Thiocapsa bogorovii: one gene and its partner. The protein of the gene in region 2 binds, or shares a complex with, the protein of the main gene of each other region. Links are inferred from orthologs where the notes say so. Each region holds a gene or a part of one and is shown on either strand. Other genes may lie near its edges.

Region 1 (14,529 bases), 900 kb from region 2 along the record:
AAAGACAGCTCCGGCGAGCAGGACGAAGATTCGGCTTCCGAGCGCACAGCGGCGCGGCACGATACTCATGGTTGAGGATCCGTGCGTATCGGCGTCTCGGACGTTGGCCCTGCCATGGAATGGAACCACCTCGCGCATCGCGTTGCCGGCTTGCCCTCGTCGGGCGGGGATTCGTGAGCCGGGATCCGTGAGCGCGATCCGGCGAACCGGGAGATTAAGCCGATTACGGGTCGGGGCTCAAGCGATTCGCTCGGGTTTACCGATCCGGCTTCCCGTGACGGCTCGGCAGGTAATTCGGGCGGGGTTACACTGGCGCTGTGACGCCGCACTCAACCAATCGACGGGGGGTGTTTCGTGCCGGCGCACGGTGCGCCGCGTCGACTGTATCGATGGCCGAAAACCCCAACCCCAATCCACCGCAATCCAGAGGATCTTGCGCATGTCAGCCCTTCGAACCCTGGTCCTTCTCGGCCTGATCGGCACGGTCGTCCCGTCCGTTGCGACCGATGAGCCGATGGCGGGAAGCGCCGAGACTGCCGTGCCCGCGATCGACGCGACGGCGTGGCGGATCCTCGCCTATCGGTCCGACGCCGAGGCCGATACCGATCTCGTCTCCATCGAGCCCCGCGACGTGCCGCCGCGACTCGCCTTCGCCGAGGGTCGCGTCTCCGGAACAGTGGGCTGCAACAGCTTCTCGGGCGGCTACACCCTCGAGGGAGATCACCTGACGATCGACCCGCGCATGGCCATGACCATGATGGCCTGCGAGGAGTCGTTGATGGCCCTGGAGCAGGCGATCACGACGCATCTCGCTGCCGTGGCCGGATATCGACAGGCCGAACGGACGTTGGAGCTGCTCGATGCCGGTGGCGCCGTCCTGATCCTGCTGGAAACCCTGACCGAGACCCCGTTGGTCGGCGACACCTGGCGCCTGGAGACCTACAACAACGGCAAGCAGGCGCTGGTCTCGACGGTGAAGGGCACCGAGATCACACTGGCCTTGACCCCGGATGGCACCCTCTCGGGCTCCGACGGCTGCAACCGCTACATGAGCGGTTACACCTTGGAGGAGGGTCGGCTCATGATCGGACCCATCGCCACCACCCGCATGGCCTGCCGGGGTCCGCAGGCGGTTGCCGAGCAGGCGGCGGCCTATGCCGCGGCGCTCGGGATGGTGCGAGGCTATCGCATCGAGGGCGAGCAGCTCTGGCTGACGACCGAAGACGGCGCGACTGCCGCGCGTTTCCGGGTTGTCCCCGAGACCGCGAAAGCAACCGAGACACGCTGAGCCCCTCGAGGATGCGACCGATCGGAGCACGGTCATGAGTCCGGCCACCCGGACCCGATGCGCTCGCGGTATCGCTCCCGCGGTGTCATACCGCCCCCCGGCGCTCCGCGCCACGCGAGGGCGTAGGTCGCCTTCCCATGCCGTCAAGGCTGCCCGCAAGGCACGCGTGTCAAGTCGCCGGTGATTGAAACCTTTGCGTCACCCGACGCCCCCTGTCCGAGCAGTAGGGTGCGGTGACGAAGGAACCGCACCAATCTACCGAGGATATCCCCTCCGACCGTTGCACCACGTCAGGTTTCAATCACCTTGATGTTGGTGGGCGGCTCCTGCGGGAGCCGCCCGACCAACATCAAGTCCGGTTATACTCCCGGTCGTCATGGGACCGATCCACACGAGGCACACATGAACTGCTGGGCCGGAACAGCCTTCTACCTCCTCGTCACCGTGTTCGGCATCGCGAGTATGATCGGGGCCTGCGGTCAGAAGGGCCCCCTCTATCTGCCCGAACCGCCGGTCGTCGAGGTTCCGGCGTCCGCAGCCGAGATCGGCTCGGTTGTCCCGAGCGCGGCCGTTCCGCCTCCGGAATCGACCGCGCCTCCAGACAGACCCTAGCCGAATCGCCCCCAAAATCACCTCAAGCCGAGAGCCTCCCGAGACCGCATGGATCACTTCAATTATCGCGACGATGTCCTCTACGCCGAGGATGTCCCGCTCGCCGACATCGCCGCGCGTTTCGGTACGCCCTGTTATGTCTATTCCCGTGCGACGCTGGAGCGCCATTGGCGCGCCTTCGACCGCGCCTTCCGCGATCATCCGCACCTGGTCTGCTTCGCCGTCAAGGCCAACTCCAATCTGGCGGTGCTGAACGTCCTGGCGCGCCTGGGCTCGGGGTTCGACATCGTCTCGCTCGGCGAGCTCGAGCGCGTGCTCGCCGCCGGGGGCGACCCGGCCAAGGTGATCTTCTCCGGGGTCGGCAAGCGCGAGGACGAGATCCGCTTCGCCTTGGAGGTCGGCATTCGCTGCTTCAACGTCGAGTCGGAGTCCGAGCTGATCCGGCTCGATCGCATCGCCGGGGAGATGGGTGTGGTTGCGCCCGTGTCGCTGCGGGTGAATCCCGACGTCGACGCGCAGACCCACCCCTACATCGCCACCGGCCTGAAGGAGAACAAGTTCGGGATCGACATCCACGCGGCCGAAGAGGTCTATGTGCGGGCCGCGGCCCTGCCGAACCTGCGGGTGATCGGCATCGACTGTCATATCGGGTCGCAGCTCACGGATCTGGCCCCCTTCATCGACGCGCTCGGGCGCGTGCTGACCCTGGCCGAGCGGCTCGGCGAGATCGGCATCCCGATCGCGCATCTCGACATCGGCGGCGGACTCGGCATCCGCTACACCGAAGAGCATCCCCCGGAACCCGCCGCCTATGCCGCGGCCATGAGCTACCAGCTTGGCGATCGCCCCTACGAGATCCTCCTGGAGCCGGGCCGCGCCATCGCCGGCAACGCCGGCGTTCTACTGACCCGCGTGGAATATCTCAAGGAGAACGGCACGCGTCACTTCGCGATCCTGGATGCGGCGATGAATGACCTGGTGCGCCCCGCACTCTATCAGGCCGTTCAGGACATCGTGCCGGTGATCCACGACACCGAGGCGGAGCCGGCCCGCTATGATCTGGTCGGTCCGGTCTGCGAGACCGGGGACTTCCTCGGCAAGGGCCGGCAGCTGGCGTTGCGCGAGGGCGACCTGCTCGCCGTGCGCGGCTCGGGCGCCTACGGCTTCACCATGAGCTCCAACTACAATAGTCGCCCGCGCGTACCCGAGGTCATGGTCGACGGCGACCACGTGCATCTAGTGCGCGAGCGCGAGACCGTCGCGAGCCTTTACGCCGGGGAGTCCGTTCTACCGTCATGAAACGCCGTCTCGAGCCCGAGCTGATGGACACGCAGGAGCAGGCGCTCGCCTACGCCCAAGCGGATTTCAACGAATCCAACACCCTCTTCATCGAGCTGCTGCGCCGGCTCGAGCCGGGTCCGCTCGACGGCGCGCGGGTGCTCGATCTGGGCTGCGGGCCGGCGGACATCGTTATCCGTTTCCTGCGCGCCTGGCCCAAGGCGACCTGCGATGCGCTCGACGGCTCCCGGCCCATGCTCGATCTTGCCCGAAGCGCGCTCGATGCCCTGCCCGGCGTGGCCAAGCGGTGTCGACTGATCTGCGATCGGATCCCCTCCGCGGCCCTGGATCGCGGCGGCTACGACCTGATCATCTCCAACAGTCTGCTGCACCATCTGCACGACCCGCAGGTCTTGTGGCAAACCCTGATCGAGACCGGCAAGCCAGGTGCTCCGGTGCTGATCATGGACCTGATGCGCCCGGCCTCGGCCGGTTGGGTCGAGGCGCTGGTGGCGACCTATGCCGCCGGCGAGCCGAAGGTCTTGCGCGATGACTTCCGCAACTCGCTCTTCGCAGCCTTCGAGCCGGCGGAGGTCACCGAGCAGCTGGCCGCCGCGGGGCTCCAAGGGCTCGAGGTCGGCGTGGTCAGCGACCGCCATCTGGCCGTCTCGGGTCGCCTGCCCGGATGAGTGCAGGGATGCGGCTCGCCTTCAGCAAGATGCAGGGCCTGGGCAACGACTTCGTCGTTGTGGATGCCACCGAGCGCCCCATCGCGATCGACCCCGCGCTGGCCCGCCGGCTGGCCGACCGGCGCTTCGGGATCGGCTGTGATCAGATCCTTCTGGTGGAGCCGCCGCGCCTGCCCGGCACCGAGTTTCACTACCGCATCTTCAACGCCGACGGCTCCGAGGTCGAACAATGCGGGAACGGCGCGCGATGCTTCGCCCGCTTCGTGCGCGACCGCGGCCTGACCGAGCACGACGAGATCCCGGTCGGCACGGCCGCCGGTCCCATCCGTCTCTATTTGGAAGACGAAGGCCAAGTCCGTGTCGACATGGGTACGCCCGAATTCGAGCCCGATCGGATCCCTTTTCAGACGGATCGACCGGCGCAGACCTATCCACTGGATGTCGCGGGCGAGTCCCTCGTGATCGGCGCGCTCTCGATGGGCAACCCGCACGCCGTCATTTCGGTCGAGGACCTGGACACCGCGCCGGTCGCACGTCTGGGCCCGTTGGTCGAATCGCACCCGCGCTTCCCGCAACGGGTCAATGTCGGTTTCATGCAGGTCCTCGCCCGCGACCATCTGCGCCTGCGTGTCTACGAGCGGGGCGCCGGCGAGACCTTGGCCTGCGGCACCGGGGCCTGCGCGGCCATGGTGCACGCCCGCCGATGCGACCTGGTGGACGGGCGGGTCCGGGTCAGCCTGCCCGGCGGCGATCTGCTGATCGCCTGGAACGCACCCGGCGAGTCCGTTTGGATGACCGGGCCGGCCGTGCAGGTCTTTGAAGGCGAGATCGCGCTATGAGAAGACTCGGCGGCCCCGGCCGCACCCATGAAACCCAACACACCACCGCGGATCGGGCCGAGATCGCGAGGTCCGACCTCACCCCGGCAGGGAGGTATCGCGCATGACTCCCCTCGAACCCGCGCCCGTCGCGACCGAAGACCCGGATCTCGAATCCAAGGTCACCGATTATCTACTGAAGGATCCGACCTTCTTCGCCCGCAACCCGAAGGTCCTCGCGGCGCTCGAGATCCCGCACGACTCGGGGGCCGCGGTCTCTCTGATCGAGCAGCAGGTGCGCGTCTTGCGCAAGCAGCTGGAGGCGGAGCGCCACCGCCTCACGCATCTCATCTCGCGTGCCCGCGAGTACGAGGCACTCTCCGGCCGGCTCCACCACCTGGTCCTGAAGCTCATCGCCGCGCAGGATTCGCAGCAGATCTGCACACTGCTCAAGGATGCGCTCCTGACCGAGTTCTCGGCCGAGGCGATGACGCTGAAGCTCTTCCAGACCGAGAACGAGAGCGGCACCCGACCGGATGCACTGACGCTGGCGTTTCGCGACTTCGTCGATCGCCACCATGCCTTGTGTGGCCCGATCAACACCGAGAAGGCGCAGATCCTCTTCGGTGAGACGGGCGCGGCGATCCATTCGGCCGCTCTGGTGCCGATCCGTGCGGATGGGCATGCCGGCGTGCTGGCGATCGGCAGCCAGGACGCCGAGCGCTTTCGCCCCGAAATGGGCACCGAGCTGCTCGACCGGCTCGGCGAGATCCTCGGACAGAAGCTGCGCGTCGTGCCGCTTGGGCACTGCGACGAGACGAGCTAAATCGCGTCCGGTGCGATATGCATCGGTTCTGGGTGGGGTCTGCCTCGGCCAAATCCATAAACGTCGGAGCTGACGCGATTTAGGATGATGAAAGAATTAGAATTTTAAACCGCGTCCTCGCCGAAGCTCCGGTCTGCACTCACCACTTACCACTCACGACTCACCACTCACCGCTATGACATGAGTACATCGGGCGACCTGATCGATTCCTTTCTCGGCCATCTCGCCCATGAGCGCCGGCTGTCCGAGCAGACCCTGATCGCTTACCGTCGCGATCTCGAGCGGCTGAACGCCTGGCTGAGCGAGACCGAATCATTCTCCATCGAGAAGCTCGACGAGCAGGCCGTGCGCCAGTATCTGGCCTGGCGTCACCGCCGCGGTGCCTCCGGAAAGACCCTGCAGCGCGAGCTCTCCAGCCTGCGCAGTCTCTATCGCTGGCTGCTGCGCGAGGGTCTCGCCGGATCCAATCCGGCGGTCGGGGTGCGGGCGCCGAAGAGCCCGCGCCGACTGCCGGCGACACTCGACGCGGATCAGTTGGGCAGCCTGCTCGATCATCCGGCCGACGATGATCTGCTCACGATCCGCGACCAGGCGATGATCGAGCTGTTTTACTCCTCGGGCTTGCGGCTCGCCGAGCTGGTCTCGGTCAACGTCGGCGACATCGACATGGCCGAGGGCGAGCTCGGCGTGCTGGGCAAGGGATCCAAGACCCGGCGCGTGCCGGTGGGCAGCAAGGCCCGCGAGGCCGTCCAACGCTGGATGCTGGTGCGCGCCAATCTGGCCGCGGCCGAGGAGCCCGCGCTCTTCGTGAGCAGCCGCGGGACGCGGATCAACCCGCGCACGGTCGAGCTGCGCATCGCCCGCTGGGCCCGGGAGCACGGCGCAACGCGCGACCTGCATCCGCACTTGCTGCGGCATAGCTTCGCGACCCATCTGCTGGAGTCGTCGGGCGATCTGCGCGCGGTTCAGGAGCTGCTCGGCCATGCCGATATCGGCACGACCCAGATCTACACCCATCTCGACTTCCAGCATCTCGCGCAGGTCTATGACCAGGCCCATCCGCGTGCGAAGAAGAAGACACCCCGGTCGGATTGACGCGGCCTCCTCCGGCGTCGAACCCGGACGGGCCGATCGTGCCGCGGATCTCATTCCAGGCGTGCTCAACAAACGCGTTCAGGCTTATCGGCCGCGCTGACCGGACACCATGCTGCTCTCGCCCAAATACCGCTTTCTCTTCGTCCACATCGCCAAGACCGGCGGAACCAGCGTGCGCGCCGCCTTGGAAGGGCTGCGCTGGCGCGATCCCTGGTATTGGTCCATGTTCCTGTGCAGCCGTCTGAGCCATCTCAGCGGGCATCGCATCGCCACCAAACTGCCCCGCCATGCCAAGGCGATCGCTGCGAAGGAGATGCTGCCCAAGGAGGTCTTCGACGGACTGTTCAAGTTCGCCTTCGTGCGCAACCCCTGGGACCTCCAGGTCAGCTCCTTCCACCACATCCGGCGCGAGCGGCCGCAATACCTCGGCGGCCATACCGAGTTCGAGCCCTTCCTACGCTGGAAGCTCGACCCGGAGCGGCCCTATCAATATCACGTCGACACCTCGATCGAGCTGCAGAGCGATTACCTGATCGACCTGCACGGGGCCGTGATCGTCGACTTCATCGGTCGCTACGAGCGTCTGCACGAGGATTTCGCCCTCGCCTGCGAGCGCATCGGGATCCCCGCGCCGGCACTGCCGCATGCGCGAAAGGCAACCGATCGCAGCAAGGACTATCGGGCGTATTACACGGATGCCACCGCCGAGCTGGTCGCGAGACACTTCGCCGCAGATGTCGAGCTGCTCGGCTATCGATTCGAGCCGGACTAGACCGCGTCCGAGGGCTCATGCGCGAGCTCGGGGTTGGATCGGCCTTGCAGACATCAGCGAGATCCTCGCCGACGCGGTCTAGGACGATAACAGAACGCGTTCGATACGCATCGACGCCGAGTTGGAGAACCGCTCGGACCCGTCCCGCGAGGGGAACCGAAACACTGTTGCCTTGTGTGGACGCGCTCCCTCCACCCTTGCGGGGGAGGGCTGGGGAGGGTGGGTGCGAACGCTTACACGCGAGTATGGCGCGTGGAAGATCGAGGGCCGCTCGGAGCATGCACAACCCTCGGGACGCGGCTTAGCTCAGTCTCTGGGCACCAGATCCCGATAGGCATACCAAGTCGCATGACCCACCAATGGGACAGCGATGAAGAGCCCGACATAGAAGGTCAGTAGCCCAAGCCCCACGATCCCGACCAAGAGCGTCGCCCACAGCAGCATGGGCAGCCAATTCAGCGCCACCGCGCGGACGCTGGTGCGCATTGCGGTGAAGCCGTCGATCGGGCGGTCGATCAGCATCGGCACCGAAATGGCGCTGATACAGAAGGCACAGATGGCGAAAAAGGCGCCGACCAGGACCACCGAGACCATCAGCCCCGTGTACTCGCCCGAAAGCACCACGACCGGAATAAAACGCGAAAACGGCGGAAAGGGGTCGTTGAACATCATGATGAAGAGGAAGACGGATGCCAGGATCCAGAGCTGCATCGTCATCACGAGGAACCCCATCGCGATCCCCAACTGACCCTGATTACGCTTGAACGCCTCCAATGCCTGACAGTGATCCACCGGCTCTCCGCGCTCCAGGTGCGCGCTCATCTGATAGAGCCCGATCGCCAAAAACGGGGCCATCAGGAAGAAGCCCGCGGTCAGGAAGGGGATCAAAAAGGTCAAGTGCCCGACAATCGTCAGCAAGACGATCAGGCCGCTGAGCAGCACGATCATGGCGCCGTATCTCAGACTGTAGACAGGTGCTGTCTTGATGTCCCGCCAACCCTTGGCAAGCCATTGCCAGGGGTGATCCAGGGTGATCTTGTTGACGCGTGGGTCCACATGGCGCGGTTCGTCCGCGACGGCGGTATTGTCCATCCTAAATCCTCCGATATTGTTATTGAAACCGGCGAGGGGGAGTTGCCCCGAGCTGCGGTATCGGCCGGCGCGCAGGCCGGCAATCCTTCAGGTCCCGAGCAACACGACCCCGAGCGAAGACTGAGCGAGGCACTAAGGGTCTACAAGGTTTACGAAAAAGGCAAGCGCATCGGGCCGGATCCGTTGCGAAGGCCGAGGTTTCGGCAGATCCGCCTCGGGAGCAATCCCGAGATGCCGCGGTCGCGCCGGCATCCGCGCCGAACGTTCGGTGAATGTCCAACGCCTTCGCGGCAACACACGACGCCGGCCATGATCCCGATTCCAGGGGCTTGAGCTTACGTCATGCAGGCGTCCGTTTATACGGAAAAAGCCATCGACTCCGTGATGTTACCCGATACGAATCCCGGATCCCGATGAGTGCTGCGCTGCATCAAGACAGCGCTTGGTTTAGACTCGATCCCCGACCAAAATACGCGATTCACATCGGAGCACGCACGCGCATGTCCACCGTACCCGCACCCTACCAATACATCGACGACGGCATCTATTGCCTCGAGACCGGTCTCTACCGTCACGGCCTCGCCGCCTGCTACCTGGTGCGCTCCGCGGATCGGCTTGCCTTCATCGACACCGGCGCCGCGAACTCCGTTCCGGGTTTGCTCGGCGTGATCGCCGACCTGGGCCTGACCCCGGAGCATGTGGACTATGTCATCCCGACCCATGTCCACCTCGACCACGGCGGCGGTGCCGGCTCCCTTATGGCCGCTTGCGCGAACGCGCGCCTGGTCATTCACCCCAAGGGCGCGACCCATATGATCGACCCGAGCCGCCTGACCGCCGGTTCCACGGCCGTCTACGGCGAGGAGGCCTTCGCGCGTGATTTCGGGGCGCTTACCCCGGTGCCGGAAGCGCGCGTCATCATCGCGGCGGACGGCGACACCTTAGACCTCGCCGGCCGCACGCTGAAGTTCATCGACACGCCCGGACACGCCAACCACCACGGCTGCATCTACGACGAGACCAGCCGCGGCTTCTTTACCGGCGACACCTTCGGCATCTCCTACCGCGAATTCGACACCGCCGCCGGCCCCTGGCTGTTCGCCCCGACCACCCCGGTCGCCTTCGATCCCGATGCCTGGCTCACCAGCCTCGATAAACTCATGGCCTACACACCCAGGGCCATGTATCTCACCCACTACGGCCGAGTCCAACACCCCGCGGATCTGGTCGACGACCTGCGCGCCAGCATCCGCGCCCTCGCCGACATCGCACTCGCCGAGGAGGGCAACACCGACCCGGACCGCGAGTCCCGCATCAAGAACGCCGTGCGAGCCTATCTGGTCGCCGGCGCCCACGCACACGGTGTCGCCCTATCGGACGACGCCATCGCCGAGCTGTTGAGCTTGGACACCGAGCTCAATGCGCAGGGACTGGAGGTTTGGTTGAAGCGGCGGGCGAAGCGATGATCCCCGATGCAACGATCTTCGGGGGCGATCCGAACCCGTCGGACAGATCCCGCCTCCACGCGTTGCGCACGGCCCGGGAGACCCTTCGGGATGTATCTAAAGGCAGGCTCTGAGCACACCTTCCAGGCTTCGGGGGTGCACGACTTTCCGGGAACCCCGCATCCACTCCGTTGATCGGTTTCCGGGTTCACCCCTGCGAAAGAGAACATTGCTCGAGGGCACATGGGTGCAAGGTTCTTCACCCGTTCATGTCCCGGCTCACTCAGGTTCATCGCTTCAACTCGTCACATCTATCATTCCGGACTCGAGTCAGGATTCAAGATGATCGGTTTATTGCAACGTGTCTCCCGTGCCCGTATCGAGGTTGCCGGCGAGACGATCGGTGCTATCGAGCGCGGCCTTCTGGTCTTGGTCGGCGTGCAGCAAGGCGATACATCGGCCCGCGGAGCGCGTCTGCTGGAGCGTCTGATCGGTTATCGGGTCTTCCCGGACGCCGACGACCGCATGAATCTCAGCCTGCGCGACATCGGAGGCGGTCTTCTCCTGGTTCCGCAATTCACACTAGCCGCCGACACCCGCAAGGGGACCCGCGCGAGCTTCACGTCCGCCGCACCGCCGGACGAAGGCCAGCGCCTCTTCGATGACCTGGTCGCACGAGCACATGCCGACCATCCCCGGGTGGCGACCGGACGCTTCGGTGCAGACATGCAGGTCAGCCTGGTCAACGACGGCCCCGTGACCTTTTGGCTGGAGACCTGAAACGCATCCCGAAACCGAAAGGCCGCGGCGGGCTACGCCGCACCCGCTCGGCCGTGGTTGCGCCGAGCTTTGCGAGGCGCAAAATGCCGGCGCGGTGCCGTCCTTCCGATCGTCGGCACAACCTCGACGGATGTCGCCCGTGGCGCGACACGCGAGCACCGAAGCATTGTGTCGGGACTTGCCGACGCCGACTCGCGGCCTCGAGCTCGATCAAAGACCCGGGGCCAACATCAGAACACCGATCGACTCTTGCTCGCTTGGCCCGTTCCAGGGCCAAGGATAGGTTTCGCCCGTCAACCAAGCATCGAGCTGGTCGGCTCGATAGCGGGAAAAGAGGTGCCCGGACTGACCGAGCGGCAACACGCCGCGGGTACGCGCCCAATCCGCGGGCGTATGGACAACCCGCATCGAGGGGATGAAGACGGACTCCTCGGGTGCGAGCGGCATCGGCTTCATCACGTTCACCGTATCCACGTTCCCGCCGACACCGATCGGACCGACGTTGAAGAGACGGCCGACCAAGGGCAAGGTACCGAAAGCATGCGGGAAGGTCAGGGTGCGAATCCGGTCCAGGCGCGCGTCTTCGGGATTTCGGATCCGGCCATCGAGATCCGCCTTCGCGTCCTTGATCGCCCGCGCCCAGATCTCGGCAGGACCCTCGGTCCAGCGCGTCGTCACATCATCCCAGAAGCTCGAACGGCCGCTGCGGAGCATCTCCTGCAGGGGGCTGTAAGCGAACATGGCCATCGCCGTCATGGCTTCGAGGTCTTCTCCCAGCTCGTCTTCGTAGAGCGCCCTGTAGAGCGCCGGCTCGAGCAAGGCAAAGAAGGCCGCGGACCGACTGGACCCCGCCATATCGCCGTCCCAGTCGAGAAGCTCCTCCGCGGCGATATTCCAGGCCTCCTGATCGACCGACTGCAGATCCATCTCCATGCGGCGCAGGGCGGCTTGGGCCAGCCGTGCTTCGGTGCTGATGCGATCGTTCTGGATGTCCGCCATCGCCTCGGGCGTCAAGGGGCCGGCCGCATCGAGCCGCTCGGCGATGCGTTCGGCGCGAAAGGGTGCCATCCAGGCATTGCTGATGGTCACCGGGTAGTTGACCGGAACGATGCGGTTGTTGGCTGTGACCAAGGCCGCACCGGGCGGATCGGCGCGCCGCGGGTTGCGCGTCTGGGGTACGAGCCCCCGCCAGGCATAGCCGTCGACCCAACCCGGCGAGGGGAAGGCGCCCGAGCCCTTGCCGCGCTGCGGCAGGACACCGCTGATCTGCAGCGCGATGCCGCCGTCGCGGTGCGCCGACATGAGGTTCAGAACGACCTGCTTGAACTCCAGGATGGCCTCGCCGGCCTCCGCGAGTGTCTCGGCTCGGTTCAGACGCAGCAGCCCTGCAAAGGCGCGATCGGGGAGATCGTTGGTCTCGCGCAGGGCCAGCAGATGGGGCGTGTCCAGACTCGGCAGGTCCATCGGGGTCTTGGTGATCGGACCCAGGATGTCGTTGACGATCACCCCGTTGCCGGTCGAGCGGATGACCAGATCGACCGGTTCGGCACCCTTGACCGAGATGCGCGCAACCCTGGTCGCGATCGGCTCCGAACGCCCGTCCGCTCGCTCGACACTCTTGCCGTCGGGCATGAGGCGCTCGACGAAGATGTCCTGCGTATCGGCGATGGTACTGGTGAAGCCCCAGGCGAGATCCCGGTTGTGCCCGATCATCACCAGCGGGACGCCGGGCAGGCTCGCCCCGGCGACGTGCAGGTCGGGTGCGATCAGTTCGAGCAGGTACCAGATCCCAGGCAGGGATGCCGCCAGATGGGGATCGTTGGCGAGCAATGCCTCGCCGTCGGCCGTCCGGGGCCCGTTCACCGCCCAGCCGTTGCTCGCCGCCGCAGGCAAGGGCAGCCCGAGGCGGGCGACGATCTCCAGCACGGGCTCGATCGTCGGCCCTTGCCGATCGCCGCGCATCCGGGTCCGCCCCTGTTCCTGTGCCAGCTCGCGGACCAGCTCGGGCGGCACCTCCGGCGCCGGGATGCCGGCATCGGTCGGGAAGAGCTCGCGCGCCCGCTCGGGGCCGATGCGGGCCGCGAGACGAAGAAACGTCAGCTCGGCCCGCAGGTTGTAGGACTGCGTCCAGGCCATGTAGCCGCCGATCAGGAGGCTGTCTTGCGGAGTCCAGGGCGCGGGAGCGGCGCCGACGACTAGGTACTCGAACGGCAGACGGCGCTCCGTCGTCGCCTCCGTCCGATAGGCGTTCACGCCCGCCGCATAGGACTCGAGGAGAGCCCTTTCCTCGATGTCGAGCACGGCCAGACTTCGCTCGGCCTCGCGGTCGAGCCCCATGGTGCGGAAGAAACGATCCGCGGGAAGCACCCAGGCCCCGAAAATCTCCGCCAGCGTCCCGCCGGCGAGACGACGCAGGAGATCCATCTGCCACATCCGCTCGCGCGCTACGACGTAACCTTGGGCGAATAGCAGGTCATGGAGGCTGTCGGCCTCGATCGTCGGGACGGCATGGGACCCGTAGCGTACGCGCACCGGTGCTTCGAGCCCGGGAATGGCCCGGCTACCCATATAGCTTGGCTCGCCCCGCTTCGCGACCCACGCCAAGCCGGCGGCACCTGCCAAGAGGCCGATGGCCAGGATCGCAACGATGAGCAATAGGATCCGACGTGGCACCTGTCTGCCCCCCGCAGCTCGGCTTACGGCGTCGCGGGTGCCGCCGGCTGGATCCCTTTCACGAACGCGATGAAGCCGTCGCGTTGCGCCGCGACCAGGTCCGCCGGGCCGTGGAGCTGCGGAAAGAGGTTGCCTTCCGGCGTCTCGATGACGCCCGCAAGGAGCATGCGATCCGTCTGCACGTCGTCGCCTGGACCCATGCCGACGCTGCGGCCGTAGCTTCCGCGCAGCTCGACCAGCGTGGCGGGGATCGCCTCCGAGCCGATCTGCGTCACGGTCGGCTCGACGGGCGCGCCGTCCGGGCCCTTGAACTGAGACTGCCAACGTTCGATGTTGGCCTCCAGTGTCCCGCCCTGACCGGGTCCGAAGAAGTAGACGACGAACTCGGCCCCGTCGCCGCCCTCGCCGCCGGTGGGCGCAGGCACCGTGAACTGGAGCTGGCGCATCTCGCTCTTGGGCGTCTCCGCGACCCAGGCGTCCGGGACCGACGACTGAAAGGTCAGAAAGGCGACGGGCTGGTCGGCCGAGACGAGAGCGGAGCCGACGAGCAGGACGGGGGCGATCAGCAGCGAGCGCAGGGCGATGGACATCGGGTTGTCTCCTATTGGTGTTATGGCTCGCGAGACTCACAGGACCGTTGGCCGATCGCGGCGAGTCGGGCGAGAGGGACCCCTCCGGGTCAAGATTCGGTACTATCCGACCAATCGTCTCATGATAACCGCACATGCGAGGAGTTGCCGCGATGTCAGATCGACCCGACGCCGACGCCGTCAAGACCTATCTACTCGATCTGCAAGACCGCATCTGCACGGCGTTGCGCGAGACCGACGGCGGAGCGGGCTTCCGCGAGGACGCCTGGGAGCGTCCCGGCGGCGGTGGCGGGCGCACGCGCATCATGCAGGACGGGGCCGTCTTCGAGCGCGGCGGTATCAACTTCTCGCACGTTTTCGGCGAGCGCCTGCCGCCCTCGGCAAGCGCGAATCGGCCCGAGCTGGCCGGGCGCGGCTTCCAGGCGATGGGCGTGTCCTTGGTCGTCCATCCACAGAACCCCTATGTGCCGACCTCGCATCTAAACGTGCGATTCTTCATCGCGGAGCGACCGGACGCCGAGCCGGTCTGGTGGTTCGGCGGCGGGTTCGATCTGACGCCCTACTACGGCTT
Region 2 (15,274 bases):
TCGGCAAGAGCAATCCAAACGACTCGGCCATCCTGCTCATCCCGGGTTGGCCGAAGCCTACGTCAATATCTTGTCGGGGGGATACGCCTCGGGTGAGAGCGTGACCGTCATGCTCCCGCGCGGTGGACGCTTCGCGGGCGCCGCCAGGTCGGTCAAGGAGGGCATCGAGGCCGCCAGCCGAGCCGACACCAGCGGCAGCCGACCGGCGCTCGATTTCATCGACAGCACCCAAACCTCGCGCGCGCGCGTCCTTCACGCAAAGGCGGTGGAGTCCGGCGCGGACTATGTGATCGGCCCGCTCGCGAAGGAATCGGTGGACAGCCTCGCAGCCGGCCCCGCACTCGCCGTGCCGACACTGGCCCTGAACCAAACGACCCGCGACACCCAGCCCGCAGCGAATCTCTTTCAGTTCTCGCTGTCGCCCGAGAACGAGGCCGCGGAGGTCGCCGACAAGGCCGCCGCAATGGGTCTGAAGCGCGCCGCCGTGCTGTATCCGCAAGGACCTTGGGGAGCACGTCTCGCCAGTGCGTTCCGCAACCAATGGCGCCGACTGGGCGGAACACTGGAGGCCGAATCCGTGTACAGCCCGACGGCGCGAAACTTCCAGAAGACGGTGACCACGCTTCTCGGCGACTCGCAGGCGGATGTCCTCTTCCTGGTTGCGACCAACGAGCTCGCGCACAAGCTGTATCCGCAGATCCGGCTCAGCAAATCCTCGATGGCGGTGATGTCCACTTCGCACGTCTACTCCGGCGTCTTCGATCCGGCTCGCGACCGCGTGCTGGCGGGGCTGTATTTCGTCGATATCCCTTGGATGCTGAACAGTGGCGGAGAGGGTGCACTGTCGCGGCGACGCCTGAGCGGATCGTCGTTCGAGGTCGCCAATCCGCTGGCCCGTCTCTACGCGATGGGGATCGACGCCTATCGCATCACCCCGCGGCTGCCCGCGCTGGCCAAGAACCCGGGCGCCTTTTATCCGGGACAAACCGGAGGTCTCTCGATCGACTCGCTGGGCCGCGTCCAGCGCCAGCTCGCGCTCGGACGCTTCGGCGAGTCGGGGGTTCTCGAAGCTGGGGAGCCATCCGACACGCCGGCCTCGGAGAGCCCTTGAGCGGCGAGAAGCGTCGCCCGTCATCGGGGGCAACGGACGAGGCAGCCGGAACCCGGGGCGTCGGCGACGCCAAGGAGCGTCTCGCAGAGGTGTATCTGAAACGCCGGCATCTGCAACCCATCGCGCGCAATCACCGCTGCCGCTTCGGGGAGATCGACCTGGTGATGCGCGACGGCGAAACGTTGGTCTTCGTCGAGGTGCGTTACCGACGCTCGGACCGCTTCGGATCCCCGGCGGAGACCGTCGACCGACGCAAGCAACAGCGTTTGACGGCTGCCGCCAGCCATTATCTTCAAGCCCACCCGACCGTGTTACCCTGTCGGTTCGACGTGGTGGCGGTCAGTGGCGGAGACCGCATCGAATGGATCAAAAATGCCTTTGCCGTTGAATCGTAAATCCCTCCGCAGTTGCTTCATTCGGACGCCGCTCGATCAGTTCGGCGCGATCGTGCGCGCGATCGGACGGCACCGACGCACCGCAGCGGCCCTACTGCTGCTCGGTGCAACGCTGCTGTCCGGCTGCGCGCCGATGATCTTCGGCGCAGCAGCCGTCGGCACCGCCGCGACGGTCCACGACCGACGTCCGGCAAACGTGATCCTCGACGATCAGCAGATCGAGCTCGAGGCGATGAGCGCCCTGATGAGCAATCCCGATATCGGCGGACGCTCCCAGATCTCATCCACCAGCTACAACCGTACCCTATTGCTCACCGGCACGGCCGATACGACCGAGGTTGCACATGAGGCCGCGGCGCTGCTGAGCCGCATCGGAAAGGTCCAGCGGGTCGTCGACGAGATCGTGGTCGGGCCCCGCCTCGACCTGACCCGACAGGCCCAGGACACCTATATCACGGGGCGCGTCAAGACGGACATGCTCAGCATTCAACTGCCCGGATTCGACCCGACGCGGGTGAAGGTGGTCACCAGCGACGGCGTGGTCTTTCTGATGGGTCTGGTCAACCCCACGGAAGCCGATGCCGCAGCGGAGAAGGCCAGTTACGTCCCTGGGGTCAAACGTGTGGTGAAGCTTTTCGAATATGTCGACGACTACACCGACACCTGAGCTGTCTGCGGGATTCCTGAAGAGTCTGGCACGGATCGCCGGCGCGGGACACTTGCTCACGGATCCAGCGGATTGCTGGCCCTATGGATACGACAACAGCAGACTCCACGCACTTCCCAAAGGCGTCGTCTTCGCCGCCGACGAGGCGCAGATCATGTCACTGGTCGTGCTCTGCCGCGACGCCGGCGTCCCGCTCGTCGCGCGAGGACGCGGTACCGGCACGACCGGGGCGACGGTTCCGGACCAGGGCGGCATCGTGCTCTCCTTCGAGCGCATGGACGCCATCCTGCGCATCGCCCCGGAGGATCGACTCGCCGTGGTGCAACCCGGGGTACTCAATGAACAGCTCCAGCGTGCCGTCGGCGCCTTCGGCTTCTTCTGGCCGCCGGACCCCACCAGCGCAGCGAGCTGCACCATCGGCGGGAATCTCGCCTACAACTCGGCCGGACCGAGGGCGGTCAAGTACGGAACGCCGCGAGAAAACACGCTCGGCCTTGCGGCCGTCAGCGGTCGCGGCGAGCGACTGCGCACGGGTGTACTGACCACGAAAGGCGTGGTCGGCTACGACCTCACCCGGCTCATCATCGGCTCGGAGGGCACGCTCGCCCTGATCACCGAGGCTACGCTGAAGCTCACCCCCATGCCCGAGGCCAAGCGTACGCTGCGCGCAGCCTATGCGGACATCCACGCGGCCGCGGCTGCCGTGTCGGCAATCATGTCGCAACCCGTGATCCCCTGCGCCTTGGAGATCATGGACGCCGCGGCAATCCGGGCCGTACGACGCTACGCAGGGCTCGACCTTCCCGAGGATGTCGGGGCGCTGCTGATGATCGAGGTCGACGGACCCGCCGGCTGTATCGATCAGTCCGTCGCCGCGGTCGCCGCAGCCGCAAATCATGCCGGCCTCGTCGAACTTCGCCGGGCAGAGTCGCCCGAAGAGGTCACCGCGCTCTGGACGACACGCAAGGCGCTCTCGCCGGCCTTGCGCCATATCGCGCCGAAAAAGATCAACGAGGATGTCGTCGTCCCGGTCTCGCGCATGGGCGAGCTCATCGAGGGCCTGGAGAGGCTATCGCAAGAGAGTGGCGTGCAGATCGTGAATTTCGGTCATGCGGGCAACGGCAACATCCATGTGAATCTTCTGATCGACCCGGACGATCCGGTTGCCGTCGAGAGCGCGCATCAGTGCCTGGACGCAATGTTTTCGCTCGTGCTGCAGCTCGGCGGAACGCTCTCGGGCGAGCACGGTGTCGGGATCGCCAAGCGCGCCTTCGTCGACCGCGAGATCGAGGCACCCGTGCTCGCGCTCATGCGCGACATCAAGCGGCAGTTCGATCCGGCCGGGATCCTCAATCCCGGGAAAGGCTTTCCGGAGACCACCAAGCGCACCGAAACAGGTCGCTGAACCGAAACCAAGAATGCCGGTATCGGCTACTTGCCCGGGCGCACCAAGCCGCCGAGCCCGACCGCCTCGAGCGCATCCAGGAGCAGGCGTCGCACGGACGCCGCATCCTCGCATTGGAGGGCCACCTTGAGCACCTCGCGGGCCCGTGCCCGACTGATGCTGCGGATGACGCGCTTCACACGCAGCAGGCTTCCCGCACCCATACTCAAGCTGTGCACGCCCATGCCGAGCAGGAGGAAGCTCGCGAGCGGATCACCCGCCATTTCCCCGCAGACGCTCACCTCGCGGCCGTGAACGCGCGCGCCCGCGAGGATCTGCAGCAGTGCGCGCAAGACCGCCGGATGAAACTCGTCGTAGAGCTTTGCGACGTGGGCGTTGTTGCGATCGACGGCGAGTAGATACTGGGTGAGGTCGTTGGTCCCCACGGAGATAAAATCGACCCGCCGCGCCAGTGCCTCGCACTGATAGACGGCGGCCGGGACCTCGATCATCACGCCGATCGGCGGCAATCGCACCTGATAGCCCTCCTCGAGCAGCTCATCGTGTGCGCGATGGATGAGCAGCAGCGCCTCGTCCACCTCGCCGACCGTGCTGATCATGGGCAACAGGATCTGAAGATTGTCCAGTCCGATGGACGCCCGCAGGATCGCGCGCACCTGCGTCAAGAAGATCTCGGGCTGATCGAGCGTGATCCGGATGCCGCGCCAGCCCAAAAAGGGGTTGGCCTCGTGCATCGGGAAATAGGGCAACGGCTTGTCCCCGCCGATATCCAGTGTCCGGATGGTGACGGGGCGCGGGGCAAACAGCTCGAGCACCCGCCGATAGTTCGACATCTGCGCGGTCTCGCCCGGAAAGGTATCGCGCACGATGAAGGGCAGCTCGGTGCGGTAGAGCCCCACACCGGCCGATTCCTCGATCCCGAGCGGTCGTGCCTCCGAGACCAAGCCCGTATTCAAGTAGAGCGGCACCAGGTAACCGTCCGAGGTCTCGGACGGGAGATGGCGCAATGCCTGGAGCTCGCTGGTCAGGGCCGCCTCGTCTTCGGCGAGACGCTGATACTCGGCGCGAACGGTCGGGCCGGGCGCAACGTAGACCCGCCCGCGGTAACCGTCCACCACCAGCTCGCGTCCCTCGACACGCCCGACCGGCAGGTCGGCAACCGCCATCGCCGCCGGCACGCCCATCCCGCGGGCAAGGATGCCGACATGCGATGAGCCCGAGCCGGTGGTCGAAACGATCCCCGCCAGCATCTCGCGCGGGACATCGGCGATCTGCATGGCGCTGAGCTCGTCGCCGACCAGGATCGTGTTGGGCACGTACTGGATCGGCGCCGCCGTCAGCTTCTGCAGATGCGTCAGGATACAGCGACCGAGATCGCGCACATCGGAGGCGCGCTCGCGCAGATAGGCATCGTCCATGTCGTCGAAGACCTTCGCGTGCTCGGCGATGGTCTCGCGCAGCGCCCCGGGCGCCCAGTTGCCTGCACGAATCCTCGAGAGCGTTCCGTCGATCAGGGTGTCGCTCTCGAGCATCAGGCGCCAAGCGTCGAACAAGGCCATGTCTTCGGCACTGAGATGTGCTTGGGTCCGCAACGCAAAGCGATCCAGGTCCTCGGCCACGTGCTCCACTGCACCGAGAAAATCCTTGGCCTCGTTGTCGAGGTTCTCGGCGCGCCGATCCGGAACGGCGTTGAGATCGGCCGGCGGGTAGACCACCACCGCGACGCCGATGCCGATGCCGGGCGATGCCGGCAAGCCGGGCAGGAAACGTTGCGGGATCCCGTCGTCCTGAAGACGGGCCAACTCTCCGTTGGTGCGCGCAAAGGTAATGGCGCCGGCCAGCTGCGATGCCAACGTGACGACGAAGGTGACCTCGTCGTCGCCGAAGTGGCGCTTTTCGCGCTGCCGCAGGACCAGCACACCCAGGACCTTCCGATTCTGGATAATGGGCGCACCGAGGAACCCGTGATAGTGCTCCTCTCCGGTATCCGTGATGCGCTGGTAGCGTGGATGATTGACCGCGTCGTCGAGGTTGATCGTTTCGGCGCGCTCGCTGACCAACCCGATCAACCCTCGGCCCAACTCCAACCGCACCCTGCCGACCGCCTTCGCGCGCAGTCCATCGGTCGCGTGCAACACGTGCCGACGGTTGTCGAAGTCGTTGAGATAGACCGAGCAGACATCGGCCCCGACTGCCTGCTTCACACGCTGGACGATGATGGTCAGTGCACGCTCGAGGTCGGGGGCGTTGTTGACCTCCTGCACGATGCGTCGCAACGATTCGAGCATAGGCGAGGCCTGCCCCGGAGCCGCCGCGGACCCGGCAACCGAGCCGGCGCCGTCGAGTCCGACCGACCCTCGCTCGAGCTGCTCCGCCGCGAGCCCTGTCATCGTCCGCGCTGATGCATCAAGCCGACCGCCCGGGACTGGATGTCCTCGCGGGCGGGCGGACCCTCCGGGTACAGGCTCGGAGCGAGCTCCTCAAGCGCTTGCGTATAGACCCGGCGTTTGAAGTAGACCACCTCGTGCAGCGGTTGCCAGTAGCGGACCCAGCGCCAGGCATCGAACTCGGGCTTTTCGGTCTTGTCGAGACAGAAGGCGTCTTCACCGCAATCCACCCGTAACATGAACCAGACCTGCTTCTGGCCGATGCAGGTCGGACCGCAATGCCGCCGGATGTAGCGTTTGGGAAGGTGATACCTGAGCCAACCGCGTGTGCAGCCGAGGATGGTAACCTGGCGGGACTGAAGTCCGACCTCCTCCTCGAGCTCGCGATACATCGCCTGCTCGGGCGTTTCGTCCGAATGGATCCCGCCCTGCGGAAACTGCCAGGCATTCTGGCCGACGCGACGACCCCAAAATAGACGCCGGTCCTGATTGCTCAGGATAATGCCGACGTTGGGTCTGAAACCGTCGTGATCGATCAAGGAACCGAGTCCGTGAGGCCGTGATGCCTCATTCTTCCACATCCGGCGCATGACCGGCAAGCAGACAGCTGTATAAGCGATTGCCATTCAACGGCTTTCGCATGCCATCGGAAACGGCTCGGAGGCCCCCTCACGCGACGCCGGACGCAGGCACCCCCGGCTTGAAACACCGGTAGGATTCCGAGACCATCCGGCGATGCGAGGCGACACGCGGGCGCCCGAGCACGACGCCGATGACCACATCACCGCGAGACATCAACCGAAGGACTAGGACATGGCGCTGGCGATCTTCGATCTGGACAACACACTCTTGGCAGGCGACTCCGATTATCTCTGGGGTCGCTTCCTCGCCGCCGAGGGGGTGGTCGATGCAGACCATTACGACAGTGAGAACGAGCGCTTCTATCGCGCGTACAAGGACGGGACCCTGGATATCCGGGAATTCTTGAGATTCTCCCTGCGCCCGCTGCGCGACAACCCGCGAGGGTATCTCGAAGCGCTGCGCGAGCGCTTTGTCCAAGAGCTGATCGCGCCCATCATGCTCCCGGCCGCCAAGAACCTCGTCGAGTCGCATCGCAAGGCGGGAGATACGCTCATGATCATCACGGCGACCAATGCCTTCGTCACGGCCCCGATCGCGCAGCGCTTCGGAATCGCGCATCTGATCGCGACGCTGCCGGCGGAAGAGAACGGGCGTTTCACAGGTGAGCCAGCCGGCCAACCGGCGTTTCGCGAGGGCAAGGTCAACCGGCTCGATGCTTGGCTGCGCGAGCATCGAGAGACCCTCGAGGGCAGCAGCTTCTACAGCGACTCGCACAACGATCTCCCGCTCCTGGAACGCGTCGATCGGCCGGTCGCGGTCGATCCCGACCCGCAACTGCGCGCGACGGCCCTGTCACGCGAGTGGCCCGTCATCTCGCTGAGACCCTGAACCCGGGGCGCAAGGCCGCCGGCGCGCCTCGCAACCGCGTTCGGATCCACGTTCACACCGGCGTCACGCAGCCCACATACGCCCGCAATACTCCGAATCTATGATGGCCCTCCACGCAATGGTTCTTTTTCCGAGGGCATGCAATGGTTGCGACTGCGTCTGCGTTGACCGCCAAGCGCGGGGAGCGCCTTTTCGTCGAGCTCGCCGCGAGCGAGTCGGAGATCCGCGAGGCACAAGCCCTGCGGTTTCGCGTCTTCGGAGAGGAGTTGGGCGCAAAGCTGAAGACGGGCTCGAGCGGACTGGATGTGGACGATCTCGATGCCTACTGCCAGCATCTCTTGGTGCGGGACACACGCACCGGCGAGGTCGTGGGCTGCACGCGGCTCCTGACCGACCGCAACGCCGAGCGCATCGGTCGGTTCTATTCCGAGAGCGAATTCGACTTGGGGGCAATCCCCCGGCTTAAGGGCCGCCTCCTGGAGGTCGGTCGGACCTGCATCTCGGCCGAATTTCGACAAGGAACAGCGATCGCCGTGCTCTGGTCCGGGCTGGCCGGATTCATCCAGCTCCACGGCTTCGATTATCTGTTCGGCTGCGCCAGCATGCCGCTCGGCGAGAACGACATCCAGGCCGCGGCCATCATGAACCGATTGCGGCGACATGCCACGGTCTCGCCCGAGCTGCAGGTCATCCCGCGGGTGCCGCTGCACACCGCACAAGTGCACGACGATGTTCTGGATGCGCCGCTGCCGGCCTTGCTGCGCACTTACGTGAGGCTCGGGGCGAAGGTCTGCGGGGAGCCCTGCCGCGATCCTGATTTCGGCGTGGCGGATGTACTGATGCTGCTCGACGTCCATGCGCTGAATCCGACCTATTCGCGGCACTTTTTCGATCGCACCGCGAGTCTGTGACGCGATGCGGCACGCGCGGTCGACTCGGCGGCTTGCACTCATCCTCGCTCACCTGGGCAAGGGTGCGTCGCTCGCACTCTACATCGGCCTTCTTTCGCGACTCGGCCGGAGACCGACGCGGATTCCGGACATGGCACGGCGCTGGCACCGACGTCTCTGCGGAATCCTCGGAATCCGGATTCGCGTCGTCGGCCGCCCACATCCCGGCTGCCTCTTGATCGGCAACCATATCTCCTGGCTGGACATCCCCGTCGTCGGCGCGCAAGGCGAGATCGCGTTCCTCTCCAAGGCCGAAGTGCGCGATTGGCCCCTGATCGGCTGGCTTGCCGACACCGCGGGCACGCTGTTCGTCGAGCGCGGCGCCATCCGCATCGAGGAGATTGCCTGGCAGCTTCGCAAAATCGGCCGAGATCGGACCCTGATGCTCTTCCCGGAAGGGACGACAAGCGACGGCTCGGGCGTACTGCGATTCCACCCGCGTCTCTTCGCGCTTGCGCAGGAGACCGGACTGGAAATTCAGCCTGTCGCCATCGCCTACCGTTGCGACACCAGCGGGGCGCACGACAGCGTCGCGCCCTTCATCGGCGACGATACCCTACTCGCCCACCTGCTGCGGGTGGTTCGCCACCCCGGGCTCACCGCGGAGGTCCATTTCCTCCCGCCGGTGGCGATCGACGAAGAGAACACGACCCGACGCCTCCTCGCCGAGCGCACGCGTCGCGCGATCGTCGAAGCACTCGGTATAGGCCCCGACGCCGCGCCGCATCGCCCGCGCCCTGCGGGGCCTACCCGGCTGCCGGATCCCGTTCCGGACCCGATCCACGGGCGACGGGAATCCATCACGACGGACGGAATCGCTCATGTCGCCTGACAACGTTGTCCCGGAAACCGATACGGTCTCCGGGCGTCTGCGCGTCGCGATCGTCACCGAGACCTATCCCCCCGAGATCAACGGTGTTGCCCACACCATGCGGCATCTCGCCGAGGGATTGGCCGAACGCGGACATACCATCCAACTGATTCGCCCTCGACAGCACGGCGAGCAACGCGACCCGGTTGCACCGTCGCTCGGCCGCATCGGCGTGCACCTGGTCCCCGGCCTGCCGATCCCGGGTTACCGAGGTCTCAGATTCGGGCTCCCGGTGTACTGGCGGCTGCGCCGCCTCTGGGGCCGTGTCGCGCCGGATCTCATCTACATCGCGACCCAGGGCCCGCTCGGCCACGCCGCGCTCTCCGCCGCGCACCGACGCGGGATACCGACGGTGACCGGATTCCACACCCAGTTTCAGCAGTATAGCCAGCACTATGGTCTCGGGCTCTTCACCCACCAGATCGCCGAGACGCTGCGTCATTTCCACAATCGATCGGATGCGACCCTCGTCCCTACAGCCGAGCTGAAAGCGGAGCTCTCGGGCGAGGGATTCCATGATGTCCACGTCTTCGGTCGCGGTGTGGACGTGGACCTCTTCTCGCCCGCTTGGCGCGACGATTCGCTCAGGCGCAGTTGGGGCTGCGACGAGGACACCTTGGCTGTACTCTACGTCGGGCGAATTGCGCCGGAGAAGAATCTCGATCTCGCAAGCGAAGCCTTCCAAGCGATCCGGGCCGCTCGACCGAAGGCACGTTTCATACTGGTCGGAGAGGGTCCAGCGCGCGAGCAGATCCAACGGGAAAGTCCCGAGCTCATCTGTCCCGGGGCCAAGATCGGGGTGGAACTCTCGAAATATTACGCCTCGGGAGATCTCTTTCTCTTTCCGAGCCTGACCGAAACCTTCGGAAACGTCGTGCTCGAAGCAATGGCCAGCGGCCTACCGGTTGTCGCTTTCGACTACGCCGCGGCCAGATCCCTCATTGCTCCATGGCGGAACGGGGTTACATTACCGCTTGGGGATCGTGCAGCGTTTATCGCTGCCGGATGTGAGCTGGCTCGTGACCTGCCACGGGTTAGAAAGCTCGGCGAACAGGCCCGTTGCGCGGCGGAGGAGATCAGCTGGGATCGCGTCATCCGGGGCGTCGAAGACCGTCTCTTTCAGGTCATCCACCGAGAACGTGGAACGGAGGCTTGCCGTGCGGCTGTGGCTACAACATCTCAATGAGATCGAGGTCTCGCTCTGCCGCACGTGGAGCCGAGGCGGTCGGCGCCGTTGGATTCAACGTCCGTTCGCCGTCATCAGTCGGCTCGGCGACGGGGTCTTTTGGTACAGCTTGATCGCCATTTTGCCCATGACCCATGGACTTCTCGGCCTCAAAGCCAGTGTCCACATGCTTGCCACGGGCGGCGTCGCGCTCGCCCTCTACAAATCGCTCAAGGTCTATACGCGTCGCGAACGGCCCTGCCATTATGCCGCCGAGATCATCGCCTTGGTCCCCCCGCTCGACCGATACAGCTTTCCGTCCGGCCATACACTCCACGCCGTGAGCTTCTCGAGCGTCGCCGTCTACTATGTTCCCGAGCTCGCCTGGATACTCGTGCCGTTCACTATGCTGGTCGCCAGCTCGCGGATCATCCTCGGCCTGCACTATCCCAGCGATGTTCTCGTTGCGACCTTTATCGGACTGACTCTTGCTTTTACCGGCATCTCGATCGTGGCTTGAACCTGGAATCCGGCGTTCTCATCAGACCCGCCGGCTGAGGGGACACCCAGAAACGACACCGCCCCGAAACGTGCCCACGAAAAAGGCCGGGCGATTGCCCGGCCTTTTTCGTGGCGGCGCACACGAGGTGCGCCAAGCCATCGGTCAAGTCTTACTTGGCTTCAGGCTGAGCCGGAGCAGCGGGCGCCATCGGGGCGACAGGTGCTGCATAGGGGTAGGCGTAAGGATAACCGCCGCCGTAGTAAGGAGCGCCGTAGCCGTAAGGCGCGCCGTAGCCATAGTAGGGGTTGTTGTAGCCGTAGCCGTAGCCGCGACCCAGTCCGCGACCGTAGCCGCGACCACTGCCGCCGCCGCTCATGCCGAAGTTGAAATCACCGTAGCCGTCGCCGAACATGTCGCTGAAGGCATCGCCGAGTCCGGAGCCGTAGCCGGGGCCGTAACCGCCGTAACCCGGGCCCCACCAAGCGGACGCGGACGCGGAAGCACCGAGGAGAGCGGCAACGGCAGCAGCAGTAGCAAGCTTGTTCATTCTATTCTCCGAATCGATTTATGTTGTTGGCAGCAAGCGTGGATGCCTTATCGCCACCCACGGAACGCATTATATTAGCAAATGATTAAATATGAAATAAGTAATATCAATCGGATTGATCTTTATCATTGCCTTTACCGATTACCTTGCCTTGTCCGCGCGCACACGCCGCGCAACCTCGACCAAATCCTCCCAGGCTTTCCCCTTCTGATCCGGCGAGCGCAGCAGGAAGGCCGGATGGTAGGTCACGCGCAGCGGAATCGACCCTTTCCGAAACGCCATCCACCGTCCCCGTAGGCTCCCCAGCGGCGCGTCCGTCTGCAGAACATTCTGGGCCGCCACGCGCCCGACGCAGAGGATCGCTCGCGGACCGAGCAGCTCGATCTGTCGCAAGAGATAAGCCTCGCACTGCCTGGCCTCCGCGGGGTGTGGATCGCGATTTCCCGGCGGGCGGCACTTGAGCACGTTGGCGATGTAGACCTCCTCGCGCGCCAGGCCGATCGCCGCGAGCATGCGGTTGAGCAACTGGCCGGCGCGCCCGACGAAGGGCTCGCCGGCGCGATCTTCGTCCGCGCCCGGCGCCTCGCCGATGATCAGGAGGTCGGCATTGCGATTGCCGACTCCGAAGACCGTATGGGTGCGGGTCTCGCAGAGCCCGCAGGCGCGGCAGCCGGACACTGCCGTCTCGAGCGCATCCCAATCCATCCGCGCCGGATCGGGGGAAGACGGAGCGTCCGGCAAATCGGACTCGCCGGCCCCAGACTCGCCGGGTCCAGACTCGACGGCGCCCGGCGGAACCGGATTCGGCAGGACCTCGGGATCCGCGGCTCGAATCGGCGGTGTTTGATGCGGAAGTCGCGCGGACGGGGAAACGAAGCTCGGGGCGGTTTGACCCGGCGCGGGGGACGCGGGCGAGACGAGGGCCTTCTCTTCGAGGCTCTCGACCGCACTCGCTGCGACCTGGCGCGGCACCCACACATCGACGCCCATTGCGCCCAGGTAGTCCAAGCGTCGGCGCTCGTCCATCTCCATGCGCGTCAGACGTCGCCGGTTTGAGGATGTGCGCGCTGGGCCGGCTGGAGGATCTTGTTGCAGGCGTTGATATAAGCCTTTGCCGAGGCGATGACGATATCGGTGTCGGCGCCCTGCCCGTTGACAATGCGCCCGCCGCGTTCGAGCCTGACGGTGACTTCCCCCTGGGCGTCGGTGCCGCTGGTGATGGCGTTGACCGAGTAGAGCTTCAGGACCGTGCCGCTGTCGACGATCGACTCGATCGCCTTGAAGGTCGCATCCACAGGACCACCGCCGCTGGCGGTTCCGGTCAGCTCCTCCCCGTCGAACGTCAGCACCAGGTTCGCGCAGGGCGTCTCGCCCGTCTCGGAGCAGACCCTCAGCGAGACCAGCTTGACCCGTTCGTTGGCCGCGTCCAGCGTCGCATCCGTCACCAACGCCTGCAGGTCCTCGTCGAAGATCTCATGCTTCTTGTCGGCGAGATCTTTGAAGCGCGAGAAGGCGGCGTTGAGCTCCTCCTCGGAACCCATCACGATGCCGAGCTCCTGCAACCGGGTGCGAAAGGCGTTGCGACCGGAATGCTTGCCCATCACCATCCGATTGGCGTTCCAACCGACGTCCTCGGCGCGCATGATCTCGTAGGTCTCGCGATGCTTGAGCACCCCGTCCTGATGGATACCGGACTCGTGGGCGAAGGCGTTGGCACCGACCACCGCCTTGTTCGGCTGAACCGCAAAACCCGTAATGCCCGAGACCAGCCGCGAGCAGTTCATGATCTGGGTGGTATCGAGCCGGGTTTGACACTCAAACAAATCCTGACGGGTGCGGACCGTCATTACGATCTCCTCGAGCGCCGCGTTGCCGGCGCGCTCGCCCAGGCCGTTGATCGTGCATTCCACCTGGCGGGCACCGTTGCGTACGGCGGCAAGCGAGTTGGCGACCGCGAGTCCCAGGTCGTTGTGACAATGCACCGAGAAGATCGCCTTGTCGGCGTTCGGAATTCGTTCGCGCAAGGTCCGAATCAGGCTTCCGAACTGATCCGGGATGTTGTAGCCGACCGTATCCGGGATATTGACGGTCCCGGCACCGGCGTCGATGACGGCCTCGAGGACGCGACAGAGGAAATCGATCTCCGAACGTCCTGCGTCCTCGGGCGAGAACTCCACATCGTCGGTATAGCGACGCGCCCGCTGGACGGCATGCACCGCTTGTGCGAGCACCTGATCAGGGGTCATGTTCAGCTTGCGCTGCATGTGGATGGGGGAGGTGGCGATAAAGGTATGGATCCGCCCGGCGGTCGCACCGGCCAACGCTTCGCCGGCCCGGTCGATGTCCTTGTCGAGCGCGCGCGCCAGACCGCAGACACGGCTCTCCTTGACCGTCTCGGCAACCGCCTTGACCGCCTCGAAATCACCCGGACTGGCGATGGGGAACCCCGCCTCGATCACATCGACACGCATCCGCTCCAGGGCCTTCGCGATGCGCACCTTCTCGTCGCGGGTCATGGATGCACCCGGACTTTGCTCGCCGTCGCGCAGCGTGGTGTCGAAAATGATCAAGTGGTGTTTTGCGGTCATGGATGATCTCTGCGTCGCGCGGCCGTCTGGAAGGAAGGGACCCGGTCTTCGGGAAGCTATTGTAGGCGATCGGCGCGCAAGCGGCGCCTTTGCGATCGCGGTTTGGGGCGATCGGACCGATACGGGCGGACTCGGGAGCTTGTGGCTCGCAGCGGTTCCTGTATAAGCTGCCGCCGGCGGCACCGGGAGCCAGAACGGGAGATTGGGGCGTCGGTGCTACGCCGGCGGTGCCGGGAGTCGGGAGTCGGTGCGGTTCGCTCTCGCTCACCGCACCCTACGCCGGCGCCGGGAGCCGGAACGGGATATCGTGGCCCCGAGCCCGGCCGGCGCCCGACGACGCGACGCCCCAAGGATCCCGAGGAGGCCATGCACGCGATGATGCCGGACCTGCACGACCTGGAGATTCTGCTGCGCTCGGACACCCCGATCGTGCTCATCGAGTCGATCGAGGAGCCGCGTGTCGTCGAGCTCTTCGCTGGACTTGCCGTGCGTCTTGCCGAGCCGGCCTTTCGCTGGTCGGTGACCGAGGGGCTGCGGCGCATCGAGCTCGATACCGAGCCGCAAAGTCGCCTCGCCGATCCGACCGAAGTGCTTCGCAACATCCGCTCGACACGGCAACGCGGCATCTATTTGCTGCTCGACTTCCATCCCTATCTCGACAATCCGCTGCACGTACGCCTCCTGAAGGAGATCGCTCAAGGCTACGCGGACCTGCCGCGCACCCTGGTCCTGCTCAGTCATGCGCTCGAGGTTCCGCCCGAGCTGCATCATCTGAGCGTACAGTTCGGCCTGCGCCTGCCCGACCGCCAGCGCATCATGGGCCTGATTCGGGAGGAGGCGAAGCGCTGGCAGGACTGCGCGAACGGGCGCAGCTTCAAGACCAGCCGCGACGCGGTGGATCAGCTCGCCCGCAACCTGCTCGGGGTCACCGAATCCGACGCGCGCCGCCTGATCCGCAACGCCATTCGTCACGACGGCGCCATCACCCGCGAGGACGTCGAAGCGGTCAAACGCGCCAAATACGACCTGCTCGGTCCCGAGGGCGCCATCGGCTTCGAGTACGACACGCGATCCTTCGCCGAGGTCGCCGGTCTGGGCAATCTCAAGGCCTGGATCGATCGGCGCCGCGATGCCTTCCTGGATCCGGACCGCAAAGGGGATCACCCGCGCGGGGTCTTGCTCCTGGGGGTGCAGGGCGGCGGCAAGAGCCTAGCCG

The links.
Region 1: the proteins of LT988_RS09330 (region 2) and dapF are in contact, whole or in part, in a solved structure (PDB 5YGU), measured with the Escherichia coli proteins. The link is inferred for Thiocapsa bogorovii from one-to-one orthologs.

The regions. Positions count from the first base shown.
Region 1 is NZ_CP089309.1:2,948,969-2,963,497, reverse strand. The notes cover bases 3,062-5,790. They hold dapF (diaminopimelate epimerase), read left to right. Parts: upstream 3,062-3,875; coding sequence 3,876-4,706; downstream 4,707-5,790. Other genes in these bases: xerC (tyrosine recombinase XerC), read left to right, coding at 5,692-5,790; LT988_RS13410 (DUF484 family protein), read left to right, coding at 4,810-5,511; LT988_RS13420 (class I SAM-dependent methyltransferase), read left to right, coding at 3,196-3,867; lysA (diaminopimelate decarboxylase), read left to right, coding at 3,062-3,199. In the rest of the region: LT988_RS13440 (TolC family protein), read right to left, coding at 1-69; LT988_RS13435 (META domain-containing protein), read left to right, coding at 440-1,288; LPS translocon maturation chaperone LptM, read left to right, coding at 1,691-1,900; more of lysA, read left to right, coding at 1,949-3,061; more of xerC, read left to right, coding at 5,791-6,606; LT988_RS13400 (sulfotransferase family 2 domain-containing protein), read left to right, coding at 6,716-7,378; LT988_RS13395 (DUF2189 domain-containing protein), read right to left, coding at 7,685-8,470; LT988_RS13390 (MBL fold metallo-hydrolase), read left to right, coding at 8,971-9,936; dtd (D-aminoacyl-tRNA deacylase), read left to right, coding at 10,258-10,695; LT988_RS13380 (penicillin acylase family protein), read right to left, coding at 10,906-13,368; LT988_RS13375 (hypothetical protein), read right to left, coding at 13,392-13,958; hemF (oxygen-dependent coproporphyrinogen oxidase), read left to right, coding at 14,111-14,529. UniProt on the Escherichia coli protein: Involved in the succinylase branch of the L-lysine biosynthesis and in the biosynthesis of the pentapeptide incorporated in the peptidoglycan moiety. Catalyzes the stereoinversion of LL-2,6-diaminopimelate (L,L-DAP) to meso-diaminopimelate (meso-DAP).
Region 2 is NZ_CP089309.1:2,049,701-2,064,974, forward strand. Bases 4,735-7,436 are described here. They hold LT988_RS09330 (RNA pyrophosphohydrolase), read right to left. Parts: upstream 6,505-7,436; coding sequence 5,965-6,504; downstream 4,735-5,964. Other genes in these bases: ptsP (phosphoenolpyruvate--protein phosphotransferase), read right to left, coding at 4,735-5,866; LT988_RS09335 (histidinol-phosphatase), read left to right, coding at 6,779-7,435. In the rest of the region: LT988_RS09305 (penicillin-binding protein activator), read left to right, coding at 1-1,111; LT988_RS09310 (YraN family protein), read left to right, coding at 1,108-1,506; LT988_RS09315 (BON domain-containing protein), read left to right, coding at 1,484-2,173; LT988_RS09320 (FAD-binding oxidoreductase), read left to right, coding at 2,148-3,578; more of ptsP, read right to left, coding at 3,605-4,734; LT988_RS09340 (GNAT family N-acetyltransferase), read left to right, coding at 7,579-8,346; LT988_RS09345 (lysophospholipid acyltransferase family protein), read left to right, coding at 8,351-9,217; LT988_RS09350 (glycosyltransferase family 4 protein), read left to right, coding at 9,207-10,442; LT988_RS09355 (phosphatase PAP2 family protein), read left to right, coding at 10,414-10,941; LT988_RS09360 (sulfur globule family protein), read right to left, coding at 11,093-11,470; LT988_RS09365 (uracil-DNA glycosylase), read right to left, coding at 11,612-12,496; LT988_RS09370 (2-isopropylmalate synthase), read right to left, coding at 12,508-14,058; LT988_RS09375 (AAA family ATPase), read left to right, coding at 14,425-15,274. UniProt on the Escherichia coli protein: Master regulator of 5'-end-dependent mRNA decay.